Regions from separate parts of the Erwinia sp. SLM-02 genome, predicted to be linked through region 1. Evidence: predicted binding sites of a transcription regulator. Region 1 holds the regulator's gene; the other holds the start of a gene.
The links. The regulator PurR, encoded in region 1, represses purine synthesis genes. The targets are predictions, from matches to a motif close to CANGCAAACGTTTGCNTG.

Region 1 (7,532 bases):
GTGGCGCATAATGCCACTTTCGACCTCAATTTTATGAATGCAGCGGCGGAACGCGCCAGCCTGAAGCGCAACCCTTTCCACCCGTTCGTCACCTTCGATACGGCAGCCCTCAGCGGACTGGTCGTTGGTCAGACCGTGCTGGCCAAAGCCTGTATCGCCGCCGGAATGCCCTTTGACAGCAGCCAGGCGCACTCCGCGCTTTACGATACGACGCAGACGGCGGATTTATTCTGTGAGCTCGTCAACCGCTGGAAACGCCTTGGCGGCTGGCCGCTGGCGGTGCCGGAAGCGGAGTCCTGAGTCGGCTGCTGCCCACGGCGTGCCGTTAAGCACGCTCCGCACGAAAGACGGACGAAAAAAAACCCTGCGATGCAGGGTTTTTTTTATGCAGTCGCTTATTCCGCAGCCGGTGCCGGGTATTTCTGCGCGGTCTCTTTGATCAGCTGCTGCAGCTCGCCGCGCTGGAACATCTCGATAATGATGTCGCAGCCGCCGACCAGCTCACCGTCTACCCACAGCTGTGGGAAGGTTGGCCAGTTAGCGTAAGCGGGCATCTCTGCACGGATATCCGGGTTCAGCAGGATATCAACGTAGGCAAAGCGTTCGCCACAGGCAGAAAGTGCCTGTACGGCCTGTGCGGAGAATCCGCAGCTTGGCAGCTTAGGTGAGCCTTTCATATACAGCAGGATTGGGTTTTCTGCGATCTGGCGCTGAATTTTCTCAACAGTACTCATAAATGACTTCCTCAGTACGATACTTCGTGTTTAGTTATTGTAGCGATTCTGCCCGGCCGTTGAAAACGACATTTTCTGCAGGCCCGATGAACAGAGCGCAACAAATTGCAAAATTATGAAAACAAAATAACATTTTCCTATCATCGTTGCAGCGTTTCTCGATGCCGGTTCACGTTTTACTGCTGAGTTAACCAGCTGATTGCGCTTAATAATTCATCATTTACTTAATCTGTCTTATTGAAACAAAAAACACCTTACCTTTTGTTAAGAAGTTAGATTAGAATTGCCCTAACCCCTGCAAATTGCAGAATTCTTTTCCGATTGCCATGCAGTCATTACACTGAGTTTAACTGTTAATGGGAACGTTGCGTTTAATCATCACGCTTGGCATGCTGGCCTTCGCCCAGCTGTTCTTTAATCTGGCGCATGCATCGCCTCATGCTCCCGTTAACGCTAATCAGCACAAAGTTGACCACAACACCGCACGTGAGGATGAGCGCCGCAAGCGTCGCCCGGTGAAAGCCGCCTCAACCAAAAAAGTTAAAGAACCCCTCGTTAAAAAAACCAAAGCGCCCGCGCTTAAACAAGCCAAAGTCTCTGCGTCCCAAAAGGCAAAGCTGAAAAAAAGTCAGGAAGCCACTGCCGCTCGCGAAGTGAAAACAACGCGCATCGGTAAAATGGAGAAAAAGCGCTACGGTCGCGAGCGTCTGGCATCATTACAGACCAAAAAAGGCAGGAAAGGCCCGCTGCGCGCTATCGAGCGTGATGAAGTTGAGTCGCCTGAATCCCCGCTTAAGCTGAGTAAGGCGCACCGCGCCCGCTACCAGAAAGCGCGTGAAACCGCGATGAACAAGCTGATGGGCCAGCTCGGTAAGCCCTATCAGTGGGGCGGCACGTCGCCGCAGACGGGTTTCGACTGCAGTGGGCTGGTGTGGTATGCCTATAAAGATCTGGTGAAATTCAAAATCCCGCGCACGGCAAATGAAATGTATCACCTGCGCGATGCCGCTGCGATCAAGCGCGACAAGCTTGAAAAAGGTGACCTGGTGTTCTTCCGTATCAACGGCCGCGGCACTGCCGATCACGTTGGTGTGTATCTTGGCGGTGGGAAATTCATTCAGTCGCCGAGAACCGGCAAAGATATCCAGGTGAGCGCGCTGGGCGATGATTACTGGCAGGAGCACTACATTGGTGCCCGTCGGATGATGACACCCAAAACCATTCGCTGATTGCGCAACGCCGGATGCAGATGCAAATCGGGAGGAGCCTGGCTCCTCCCGATTTTTTTAGTGCAGAATAGCCGTGAAGCTAAATGCAATAATCATCAGAAGCGCACCCACCGTGGTCAGCAGTGAGAATTTCAGATCGGTACTCATCGTCTCTCCTTAATAACCCTGTAAAATGTATGCACAAAGATTTTCCCACAGTTACCCGTAAAAATCTCGTTTTCTCTGCGCAGCCTTGTTAGAATTCCTCTTTTCCGTTGCGCAACAGCAGCGGAAACGGTTTTTGCCAGCTCTGCAGTCACTCTACGGACGATTTTTTCCCCTTTCCGACCCGTTGCGGCAGCACCCAAACCATTTTGGTCTGGCGGGAAAAGGCTGCACCCAGGCAAACGTTTAACCAACCTGTTATCAAATAGTTACGATAACACCAGGAGTATAAGTTTAATGGCAACAATTAAGGATGTGGCAAAGCGAGCCGGGGTTTCGACCACTACGGTGTCCCACGTAATTAATAAAACGCGCTTTGTAGCTGAAGAGACTCGTGAAGCGGTATGGGCAGCAATTAAAGAATTGCACTATTCCCCCAGCGCCGTGGCACGCAGCCTCAAGGTTAACCACACCAAAACTATCGGCCTGCTGGCAACATCCAGCGAAGCACCCTACTTTGCCGAAATCATTGAAGCCGTGGAAAACCGCTGCTTTGCCAAAGGCTATACCCTGATCCTTGGAAACGCCCATAACGACCTGAATAAGCAGCAGGCTTACCTGTCGATGATGGCGCAAAAGCGCGTCGACGGGCTGCTGGTGATGTGCTCTGAGTACCCGGATTCCCTGATCGCTATGCTGGAAGACCACCGCAATATCCCGATGGTGGTGATGGACTGGGGTGAAGCGCGCGGCGACTTTACCGATACCGTACTGGACAACGCCTTTGAGGGTGGCTATCTGGCCGGGCGCTACCTGATTGAGCGTGGACATCGCGATATCGGCGCAATCCCGGGTCAGCTGGAACGCAATACCGGCGGCGGACGCCATGCCGGTTTTCTTAAGGCACTGAACGAAGCCGGCATCACCCTGCGCGAAGAGTGGCTGGTTCAGGGCGACTTCGAACCCGAATCCGGCTATCGGGCCATGCAGCAAATCCTCGGCCAGAAACAGCGCCCTACCGCTATTTTCTGCGGTGGGGACGTGATGGCGATGGGCGCGATTTGCGCGGCCGATGAGATGGGCCTGCGCGTTCCGCAGGATATTTCGGTGATCGGTTATGATAACGTGCGCAACGCGCGCTATTTCACCCCGGCGCTGACCACGGTGCACCAGCCGAAAGAGCGGCTGGGAGAAACCGCCTTCGATATGCTGCTTGACCGCATCACCAGCAAGCGTGAAGAGCCGCAGACTATCGAAGTTCATCCTTCACTGATTGAACGCCGTTCCGTCGCTGACGGTCCGTTCCGCGACTATCGTCGCTGATCCCATCCGGCCCGGCCGTTCGCTCAGGCGGACGGTTCACACAGCCATTCCGCATTCAGCGTTTCGCTGTCGCCAAGATACTCCAGCAGCCAGCTCAGCGCGGGTGAGGCGCTCTGTTCCGACCAGCTCAGGCAGCAGGGGCTGATCGGAAACGGATTCGCCAGCGCCAGTTCGGCGATCCCTCCCTGAGCGATCCAGGTTTGCGCAAAGTGCCCCGGGATCATCCCCACGCACAGCCCGGCACGCAGACAGTCCAGGGCGCTTTCCCAGTCCGGGACCACCAGCCGTCGTTGATTATCCAGCGTCCAGGTGGTGCGTTTTGGCAACGATCGCGAGGTGTCTTCCAGCGTCATGGAGGGCCACTCGCGCAGCAGGTCGTCACTGAGCGGCCCCGGCTGTGCCAGCAAGGTATGCCCGCTTTGCACCACACAGCGCCAGTTCAGGCTGCCCATATCTCGAAAGGCAAAACGCCCCCCTACCGGCACCGCCTGGGTGGCACCGATCGCCACATCCACGCGCCCATCCGCCAGGGCATCCCATACGCCGTTAAACACCTCGGGGAATATATGCAGTTCCATGTCGGGAAAGTGACGATAGAAATCGACGATAAGCTGGCGGGTGCGCTGCGGTCTGACGATGCGATCGACGGCAATATTAATCTGGCCACGCCAGCCGTTTGCCACCTGCTGGCAGCGCCGGCGCGTGGAAAGCATTTTTTTGATAACAGAACGCCCTTCCTCGCTGAATACGCGCCCGGCCTCGGTCAGTACCACATCCCGGTGGCGGCGCTCAAACAGGCTGACGGCCAGCCACTGCTCCAGCTGGCGCACCGTATAGCTCACGGCGGAGGGGACCCGGTGAAGTTCAGCCGCCGCGGCGGTAAAGCTGCCGGTTCTGGCCACCGCTTCAATCACTTCCAGAGAATGTTCTGACCACATAATTTTTGCCTGCAAAAATTTTCAACGCAACCGACTAATATTACCGTTTCACAAGCCCAACTGCATCCCTTTACACTTCCAGCGAAAAAAAACTGCCCTCTACGAGTCAACTATGCCCTCAAAATTCTTTATTGTTTATCTGGCCCTGCTCAGCATGCTGGGTTTTCTTGCTACCGATATGTACCTGCCCGCTTTTGGCGAGATGCAGCAGGATCTGGCCACCGGTTCGGGTGCGATCAGCGCCAGTCTGAGTATTTTTCTGGCCGGCTTCGCCTGCGCGCAGCTTATCTGGGGATCGTTATCCGACCGTCTTGGGCGTAAACCGGTGCTGCTGGTGGGGCTTGGGCTGTTCGCCATCGGCTGCGCGGCGATGATGTGGGTTGAATCCGCAGCGTGGCTGCTCTTTTTCCGCTTCCTGCAGGCGGTGGGCGTTTGCGCTGCCGCCGTCAGCTGGCAGGCGCTGGTTGTCGATCGCTACAGTGCCGCGCAGGCTAAACGCGTATTCGCCACCATCATGCCACTGGTCGCGCTTTCCCCCGCGCTGGCGCCGCTGCTGGGCGCCTGGCTGCTTGAGCATTTTTCCTGGCGGGCTATCTTCGTTGCACTGCTGCTGATTAGCGTGGCGCTGTTGGTCCCAACGCTTCGCCTTGCAGGCCGGGCATCCGCTGAAAACACCGCGCCGCAGGGTCCGGCACCCGGCTTCCTGATGCTGCTGAAATCCCCGGTTTACAGCGGCAACGTTCTTATTTTCGCCGCCTGTTCCGCCAGCTTCTTCGCCTGGCTTACCGGCTCGCCGTTTATTCTTGGCAATCTGGGCCTGTCACCGGCCGATATCGGCCTGAGCTACGTGCCGCAGACCATCGCCTTTTTGATTGGCGGATTTGGCTGCCGTGCGCTGCTTAATCGGTTCTCCGGCGGCCAGCTGCTGCCGTGGCTGCTGCTGTGCTTCAGCCTTGGCGTGATTGCACTGTTCATCTCCGCGCAGCAGCAGACGCCGTCATTGTTCAGCCTGCTGGCGCCGTTCTGTCTGATGTCGATGTCCAGCGGTGCGATTTACCCGGTGGTGGTGTCCAGCGCCCTGCTGCCCTTCCCGCAGGCCACGGGTAAAGCCGCGGCGTTGCAAAATATGCTGCAGCTGGGGATGTGCTTTATCGCCAGTCTGGCGGTTTCAACATGGATTGAGTCACCGCTACACACGACCGTGTTTGTCATGTTACTGACCATTTTACTGGCTACAATTGGCTATCTGATACAGCGCAAAGCCGCCAGGAAAATGGCATTACAAACGATGGAAAATCCATGCTGATATGCAGTAAAATCACTTGGTTAGCATGCTAACAATAATGCATTGAATATTGTCTGACGGGAGCATATACTCGTCAGGCACTACAAAATAACAAGTTACCAACATTTAAAACCGCAGATTGCTTTAGCAATGTCCGGTGTTTTTTTCTGACAAGGCTGTCATCTTCTCGTGTTACGTCTGTTTCAGCCTCTGTCGGTTATAATTCAATCCTCTGTTAACGTCGGATATCAGACTGCGGCTCTGCCGTGAGTTTTCTCATAGACTTGTAGAATTTGACTATTCTTTTCTCGGGTTTCAATCACACAGGGTGATGGAGAAGCTAATGAGTTCATCGTGTATAGAAGAAGTGAGCCTGGAACACAACCAGTGGTACCGAATTGTCCAGGAGATGTTGCGCAAGGCTGACATAGAAATAAACGGTTCCCGTCCATGGGATATCAGAATCACACATCCGGACTTTTTTAAACGCGTGCTGCAGGAAGGCTCGCTCGGTTTGGGTGAAAGCTATATGGACGGCTGGTGGCAGTGCGATCGGCTGGATATTTTTTTCCAACGCGTGCTGCTGGCAAAACTCGATCAACAACTCCCCCACCATTTCAAAGATACGCTGCGCGTTGCCGCCGCGCGTCTGACCAATCTTCAGTCGCGTAAAAGAGCGTGGATCGTCGGTAAAGAGCATTACGATCTCGGTAATGACCTGTTTTCACTGATGCTTGACCCGTATATGCAATATTCCTGCGGTTACTGGAAAGAGGCAGAAACGCTTGAGCAGGCGCAGGAAGCAAAGTTGAAAATGATCTGCGAAAAGCTCCAGCTTTCACCCGGTATGTCGCTGCTGGATATCGGCTGCGGCTGGGGTGGGCTGGCGGAATATGCCGCTCGCCACTACGGCGTCAGCGTGTTTGGGGTGACAATTTCTGCCGAACAGCAAAAGATGGCCCAGCAGCGCTGTGAAGGGCTGGACGTCACCATTCTTTTGCAGGATTACCGCGATTTAAATCAGCAGTTCGACAGAATTGTTTCGGTAGGGATGTTTGAACACGTCGGTCCTAAAAATTACGCGACCTATTTTTCCGTCGTCGACCGTAATTTAAAACCGGACGGTATTTTCCTGCTGCATACCATCGGAGCGAATAAGACCGATGAAAATGTGGATGCGTGGATCAATAAATATATTTTCCCTAACGGTTGCCTGCCCTCTGTGCGGCATATTGCCAACGCCAGTGAGCCACATTTCGTGATGGAGGACTGGCACAATATTGGTGCCGATTACGATCTGACGCTGATGGCCTGGTATCATCGATTCCTGGCTGCCTGGCCGGAACTGGCGGATAACTACGGCGAACGCTTTAAGCGCATGTTTAGTTATTATCTTAACGCCTGTGCGGGTGCCTTCCGCGCGCGTGATATTCAGCTGTGGCAGGTGGTGTTTACCCACGGCGCTGACGGCGGGCTGCGTGTGGCACGCTGATACCGCTGCCGCGTGAGATGACGGCGGATAATGGGGAGCATTAGAGGTTGTCTTAGTACACTACGGCATTGATAAGATTATTAAGCCGCTATCTTTTTAGATAGCGGCTTTTTTATCACCAGGCCGCCTGCACTGCGCGTTTAAAACAGATCCACTGTATCAAGCCGAAGACCCGTTTCATTTTACTCAGCCGCTTCCTCAGCGGCCGCCGCCGCCAGCAGCAGCGACGCTTCACGCTGTGCCAGTACGCGTTCAACGGTTTCGACAATCGCCTGGGTATGTGGATCGATCTCAATATTCACCCGGTGGCCCAGACGCTTGGCGCCCAGCGTGGTTCTGGCAAGGGTTTCTGGGATCAGATGCACGCAGAATCGGGTTTTGGTAACT
Region 2 (7,532 bases), on a different contig from region 1:
GCCCGTTGTTGAGGAAACCGAGGATCAGCGCACCGATCAGGGTTCCCATAATCCGGCCTTTGCCCCCGGCCAGGCTGGTGCCGCCGAGCACAACGGCCGCAATCGCATCCAGCTCATAGCCGGTTCCCGCCGTTGGCTGCGCGGAAGAAAGGCGCGCCACTTCAATGGTGCCGGCCAGCGCGGCCAGCATGCCGCACAGCGCGTACACGGTGATTTTTACCCGGTTCACGCTGATGCCTGACAGCCGGGTTGCCGCTTCGTTACCGCCCAGCGCATAGATATAGCGGCCAAGACGGGTGTGATGCAGCATGTACCAGGCGGCGAAGAAGACAATCGCCATCAGCCAGACCGGCGTCGGGATCCCCAGCGGTCGACCAATACCAAACCAGCCAAACAGGTCCGCATTGTCGTTAAAGCCGGTATTCACCGGGCTGCCGTTGGTATACACCATGGTTACCCCGCGCAGCAGGAGCATCATCACCAGCGTGGCGATAAAGGCCTGGACCCTGCCTTTCGCGACAATCGTACCGGTAATACCGCCGATCAAGGCGCCCAGCGCCAGCGAAGCGGCAACCGCCACCAGCGCATTCACTTCCAGGCCGACGATCGATGCCGCCACCGCGCCGGTCAGCGCCAGCAGTGAACCCACGGAAAGATCGATGCCCGAGGTCAGAATAACCAGCGTCATCCCCACGGCCATAATGGCGTTAACCGAGGTCTGTTGTAGAATATTGAACAGGTTAGCCACGGTGAAGAAGTTCGGGCTCATGCTGGAGACAATGGCGATCAGTACCACCAGCGCAATCAGCGATTTCTGTTCAAGCAGCCACGCCTTACTGATCAGGCGGCGTGAAGGGATTGTTTGCGTACTCATAGTTATGCCAGCTCCGCGCTGTATTGTTTGCCTACCGCCGCCGCCATCAAAATTTCCTGCGAGGCTTGTTCAATCGGGAAGTCACCGCTCAGACGCCCTTCGTGCATCACCAGCACGCGGTCGCTCATACCCAGCACTTCCGGCATTTCAGAAGAGACGAGGATGATGCTCAGCCCCTCTTCTTTAAACTGGTTAATCAGCTGGTAAATCTCTTTCTTCGCGCCGACGTCCACCCCACGAGTGGGCTCATCCAGGATCAGCACTTTCGGCCGGGTCATCAGACCACGGGCGATAGCCACTTTCTGCTGGTTCCCGCCGGAAAGCAGGCCGATCGGCTGATTCATTGAGGGGGTTTTGACGTTAAACAGCTTAATAAAGTCCCCGACGGCCAGCTGCTCTTCAGCGTGCTTCAGGCGCCCACCGGTATGGCTGAAATAGTTGAGGGCGGTCAGCGACATGTTCTCTTTTACCGACATCCCCAATACCAGGCCATCACGCTTGCGGTCTTCAGAGATATAAACGATGCCGTTGAGCAGCCCCTCTTCTGGCGAACGCGCCACCACCGTTTTGCCGTCCAGCGTCACCGTACCGGCTGAACGCGGCAGTGCGCCGTACAGCACCTTCATTAATTCGGTACGCCCCGCGCCCATCAGGCCTGCCACGCCGAGGATCTCCCCTTTACGCAGGGTAAAGCTGACATCGTCAACGCCGGAGCCGCTGAGGTGCTCCACCTTCAGACGAATATCACCCGGCGCTTTATCCAGCCGCGGATACTGTTCTTCCAGCTTGCGGCCCACCATCATTTCGATCAGCGACTCTTCGCTCAGCGTATTCACCTCACGCTCGGCAATAAACTGACCGTCACGGAAAATGGTCACATCATCGCAAACCTCAAAAATCTCTTTCATGCGGTGGGAGATATAAACGATGCCGCAGCCCTGCGCCTTCAGCTCGTTGATCACGCGGAACAGCGAAGCGGTTTCAGTATCGGTCAGGGCATCCGTTGGCTCATCCATAATGATGACTTTGGACTCGAAGCTCAGCACTTTGGCAATCTCAACCATCTGCTGATCGCCGATCGACAGATCGCCCACCAGCTTGTGGCTGTTAAAGCGCAGATTGAGGCGTTTCAGCAGCGCATCCGCCTTCTCGTGCATCGCCTTCCACTGAATGCAGCCAAAGCGATTGACGAACTCCCGGCCGAGGAAAATATTTTCCGCAACGCTCAACTGCGGGATCAGGTTGAGTTCCTGATGGATGATGCCAATTCCGGCTTCCTGAGATGCCTTAGGGCCGTTGAACGTCGTTTCTTTACCCAACCACTCAAAACTCCCGGCATCGCGCGCATAGATCCCGGTCAGGACTTTCATCATGGTGGATTTACCCGCCCCGTTTTCCCCTACCAGTGCCATCACGCGGCCCGGATAAACGGAAAGTGCGGCCCCCGACAGCGCTTTCACGCCGGGGAAGGATTTCTCAATGCCTTTCAGCTGCAGTAAAGGTTGCATAACGGCCTCAGAAGGTCACGCCAGCGTTAAGGATGATATTCGCATACGGAGAGCACTCCCCGCTGCGAATAACAGCCTTACTACGTTGTGTTTGCTGTTTGAACTGTTCGTGACTGATATAGCTGATACTTATCGTATTACCCTGGTGTTGTTGCAAAGATTCGAGCAGGGCGATCAGTTCGCTATGGAGCTGCGGATTATGCTGCACAATCTCTTCCGCAAGGATGGCACTCTCAACCTGCATTTCTTCAGTCACCGTTTTGGTTACCTGTAAAAAACTGGGAATACCGTGAGTCAGCGCGAGATCGATGCGCTGCGGCCCCTGTGGAACAGGCAGGCCAGCATCACCGATGGTCAGGCTGTCAGTATGTCCTAAACGGGAAACCACGGACGAAATATCAGAATTCAGTAAGGTGCCTTTTTTCATCTTTCACTCCAGAGCGAAACGTTTCGCTGACTGCAGTTTAAGCAACGGAAAGGGGAAAACAATCGTCAAATTGTGAAAATGTGATCGCCATCGAAACGTTTCGCCAGCGAGATGAAGCCCCAATCTCAGGTGGATATCTTCCCCTCTCACAGACTAAACAATGACCAGAGGACGGATTATTCATTGCAGCCATGTAGAGTAACCGGGCAGTAAAAAAAACCACTTTATTTTAAAAGGAATTTAAAATGTCGTTAAATGAAAGATTCAACAAAATAAAAAAAACCTATGAGGATTACGAAAACTGGTCTGGTGAGGTAACCGGTCATCACATTCTTTGCTGCCATCCGGCTAATGAAGATCAGTTGCTGGATATTGTTAACTGGGCTAAAGAAAATAACAGAAAAATCAGACCTGTGGGAATGAAACACAACTGGTCTCCACTCACTATTGCCAATGGAGAGAATAACAGCAGCGTTATTCTCGTTGATCTGAAAGGAACAGTAACGAAAGTTCTCATTGAGAAAATGGGTGAACATGCTCTGGTAACGGCTAAAGCGGGAATTACCATGCAGGATTTTGTCACCCAGCTTGAAACACAAAAACTGGGTTTCGTAGGAATGCCCGCCCCGGGAGATCTGACACTGGGTGGCGTTCTGGCTATTGGTGGACATGGCACCAGCATTCCAGCTAAAAATGAAAAAACGCCTCCGGGCGGATCCTATGGTTCAATGAGCAATTCAATTATTTCTCTAAAGGCCGTGGTATGGAATAGCGAAACTGAAAGTTATGAGTTAAAACTTTTTCAAAGGAAAGATCCGGAAATTTCCGCCTTCATGGTTCACGTTGGCAGAGCATTAATTTTTGAAGTTACTTTGCAGGTCCCTCGCAACCAGCGCCTGCGCTGTATAAGTTATGTCAACATTACTGCTGATGAGCTTTTTGCAAAAGAGAGTAGCGGAGATAAAACGTTCAGTTATTTCCTCGACCAGTATGGTCGGGCCGAAGCGATATGGTTTCCTTTCACAGAAAAACCCTGGCTTAAAATATGGACTATCGCTCCCGTTTACCCTTCCAAATCACGTCCTGTTCATTCACCATTTAACTATGGGTTTTCTGATAACCTCCCATTAAAAGTCTCCAATCTGATAAAGAAAATTAATAATGGTCAGCCACAACTCACCCCTTCCCTTGGCCAACTTCAGGCAGAGCTGGTCAATATTGGCCTGGGGGCAACGAACGCCTTTGACCTGTGGGGCTGGAGTAAAGATCTGCTGATGTACGTCAAACCCAGCACGCTAAGGGTCACTGCAAACGGCTATGCCATTCTGACGCAAAGAGAAAATATTCAGAGCGTAATTTACGACTTTGTTAGCCATTACCGAAAAATGGTTACTGACTATAAAGGTCGTCACTCGTGGCCAATGAATGGTCCGATTGAAATCCGGGTTTCCGGGTTAGACAAACCGGATGAGACGCTTGTGGCTGGTGCAGTAACGCCAGCATTATCTGCAGTAAAACCCGATCCGGCCCATCCTGAATGGGATGTTGCCGTCTGGTTGGATATCTTGTCTATGCCGGGAACCCCGGATGCCTGTAAATTTTATAACGAAATGGAATCGTGGATATACTCCCACTTCAGTAATAAAGATTGTGGCGTTCGCGTTGAATGGAGTAAAGGCTGGGGATATAGCGATACGGCAGCCTGGGATAATCAGGAAAGGATGCAGAATACCATACCGTCCTCACTCAGCGGAGGAGATAACATGAGTATGGATTGGAATATGGCCGTAAGTACACTTAACGAGTACGACCCGTACAAACTATTCTCGTCTCCCTTCGTCGAAAAACTTTTTAATATGTATGCATAATAAAAAAACCTCCATGTAATGGAGGTTTTTTTCATGGGTTATTAACCGCCCCATTCCCAATCATAATGGTAGGTTATACGGCTTGCATCGCCTCCCATCAGGCTACCTATTCCAGCGATCGACTTAGATATACTATAGCCGACTGAGTCCGCGAGATTATGAACACTGCCCAGGCCAAACCGATCAAAAGTTTTGCCTACTGAGGAAACAAGGGTGGTATTCAACACATCATTAGCGACCTTCACACCATCAATGACGACGTTTCCCGCAAAATGCATTAAGTCAGAACAAAATCCTGCACCAGATACGAGCATAATTTCCTGCGTAGTAATTTCTCTCATAACTATCCTTATTAATATTGACTATTAAAATATCCCTTTTACAAACTGCACAATTACTTTTAACTATTCAATCTGGTAACACAATCGTTAATTACGCTATAAATAACGTACCTAATGATTTTTTTCAAAAAACGCTCTTAATCTTAATGGTTTTATCTAATTTTGCGGTTATTTAAAAACCAGGTCAGAAACTAGTCACCCGTTTTACGTATCTGCTTAACATCCAGTTCAAGCGAGTTGAAGTCCTTATCCAGTTTACCCTGCAATTCCACATTATCTTTAGGGCCAACCGTTTGTCCTTCCCAGCGCTTATGGTCAATTTCAACCGTCATGGTGCCGGTGGCGTCACGAAACAGATACTCTTCATCACCAATACGTTTCTCAATATGGCCGCGCATCGTTACCCAGGCATCGTCGCTCATCTCCTGCGCCTGTTTCACCGTCGCTACCGTGGCATTCGGGCCGCTAAAGCCCCCTTTCTGCGTCACGGACGTCGGTGCATTCGGGTCGACAAAACCGCCTCCCTGGACGGCCAGAACCGGGGTGGAAATCAGGGCAGTAATTGCCAGTAATGCAGCTGTTTTCTTCATATTCATCATTGTCACCTTTCTTCCTGAACGGAGGCAGCTTACCGCTGCCGGATGGTCTCTGAGAGTGATTAAAACAAACGCTTCTTAACAGGATCTTAAGAACTGCCCATCAGCGGCTGTATTTATCATTATTGCGCAAATTCGGGCAATTTCGCCGATGCTCTCTGTACAAGCCGCATCCTCATTCCGTATAAAACGGCTAACAGCAAAGGATAAGCCGATGAGAATTTTACTGATTGAAGACGATCGCCTGATTGGTGATGGGATAAAAGCCGGGCTGGGCAAGCTGGGCTTTAGCGTTGACTGGTTTACTCAGGGGAATGATGGCCTGCTCGCCCTCGGCGCGGCACCGTATGATGCCGTGGTACTCGATCTCAGCCTGCCGGAAATCGATGGGATGGAGATCCTGCGCCAGTGGCGTCAGCAGGGGCGCGATGAACCGGTATTGATCCTCACCGCCCGCGATGCCCTTGAGCAGCGGGTCGATGGCCTGCAGCAGGGTGCAGACGACTATCTGTGTAAACCGTTTGCCCTCAGTGAAGTGGCCGCACGCCTGCAGGCGCTAATCCGACGACGTCACGGCCAGCTACAGCCCACTCTGCAGCACGGCGGGGTCATTATGGAACCCGCTTCCCACAGCGTGACCCTGGACGGTAAACCGCTGGAGCTGAAGGCCCGTGAGCTGGCGCTGCTGGAGCTGTTTCTGCTTAATCCCGGCCGGGTGCTGACCCGCGCGCGGCTGGAGGAAAAGCTCTACGGCTGGGATGAGGATGTCTCCAGCAATGCGGTAGAGGTGCACATCCACCACCTGCGTAAAAAGCTGGGCAGTGAATTTATCCGCACCGTTCACGGCGTGGGCTACACGCTGGGGGCGTTATGAAAAACAGAAGTCTGCGTCTGCGGCTGACCGTCGGCTTCCTGCTGCTGAGTATTCTGTGTTGGGGTGCAGCCGCGGTGGGTGGCTGGTGGCAAACGCGGCACAATATCAATCAGCTGTTCGATACCCAGCAGATGCTGTTTGCTAAACGGCTGGCGGCCATCAATCCCGAACGGTTAAGCGCCTCCCCCCTCACTCTGCCAAAAACCAAAAAGCTGCTGCGTCATCACCGCGGCGATCAGGAAGATGACGCGCTGGCCTTCGCCGTATTCAGCCGTGAAGGAAAAATGCTGCTCAATGACGGTGATAACGGCAAGGATTTCCCCTTCAGCTACCAGCGCGATGGCTTTACCGACGGACAGTTAACGGGCGATGACGATATGTGGCGGCTGGTGTGGCTGACCACGGCGGACGGCCGCTATATCGTGGTGGTCGGTCAGGAGTGGGAATACCGCGATGACATGACCCGCGATCTGGTGCGGGCCAGTCTTAATCCCTGGCTACTGGCGCTGCCGGTGATGCTGCTGCTGATGCTGTGGCTGCTCAGCCACGAGCTGAAACCGCTCAAACACATTGCGCTACAGCTGCGGCGTCGGGCGGCGGATGATGCCGCACCGCTGGAGGCGGAACGCGTCCCGCAGGAAGTCCGGCCGCTGCTGGACGAACTTAACCAACTGTTTGCCCGCACCGGTGCCATGCTGCTGCGCGAGCGGCGCTTTACTTCCGATGCCGCCCACGAGTTGCGTACTCCTCTGGCTGCATTGAAGGTGCAGGCCGAAGTGGCACAGCTGGCGCACGATGATGCCGCGGCGCTCGGCCACGCGCTGAGTAATCTGGATGTGGGTATCGATCGCGCCACCCGGCTGGTGGATCAGCTGCTGACGCTTTCCCGGCTGGATAACGGCCAGGATCTGCAAAAACAGCCGCTGGAAATCCAGTTGCTGCTGCAACAGGCGGTGGTCGAACATTACGAACAGGCGCGGGAAAAAGGGATTGAGCTTCGTCTTGATGCGCCAAAAGAACCACTCAGACGGCTGGCAAACCCCC

Region 2: the regulator PurR is predicted to act here: its motif matches at 2,821-2,838, upstream of rbsD (D-ribose pyranase).

What each region holds. Positions count from the first base shown of each region.
Region 1 covers NZ_JAQISN010000001.1:1,377,065-1,384,596, reverse strand. Annotated here, with positions in the region: gene rnt (ribonuclease T) at 1-300, shown strand, start outside; gene PGH32_RS06415 (Grx4 family monothiol glutaredoxin) at 396-734, opposite strand; gene PGH32_RS06410 (C40 family peptidase) at 1,100-1,963, shown strand; gene cydH (cytochrome bd-I oxidase subunit CydH) at 2,021-2,110, opposite strand; gene purR (HTH-type transcriptional repressor PurR) at 2,405-3,430, shown strand; gene punR (DNA-binding transcriptional activator PunR) at 3,454-4,368, opposite strand; gene punC (purine nucleoside transporter PunC) at 4,481-5,674, shown strand; gene cfa (cyclopropane fatty acyl phospholipid synthase) at 5,997-7,145, shown strand; gene PGH32_RS06380 (riboflavin synthase subunit alpha) at 7,328-7,532, opposite strand, start outside.
Region 2 covers NZ_JAQISN010000004.1:4,805-12,336, forward strand. Annotated here, with positions in the region: gene rbsC (ribose ABC transporter permease) at 1-874, opposite strand, end outside; gene rbsA (ribose ABC transporter ATP-binding protein RbsA) at 877-2,382, opposite strand; gene rbsD (D-ribose pyranase) at 2,390-2,809, opposite strand; gene PGH32_RS19355 (cholesterol oxidase substrate-binding domain-containing protein) at 3,055-4,677, shown strand; gene PGH32_RS19360 (hypothetical protein) at 4,719-5,018, opposite strand; gene PGH32_RS19365 (YgiW/YdeI family stress tolerance OB fold protein) at 5,210-5,608, opposite strand; gene qseB (quorum sensing response regulator transcription factor QseB) at 5,829-6,488, shown strand; gene qseC (quorum sensing histidine kinase QseC) at 6,485-7,532, shown strand, end outside.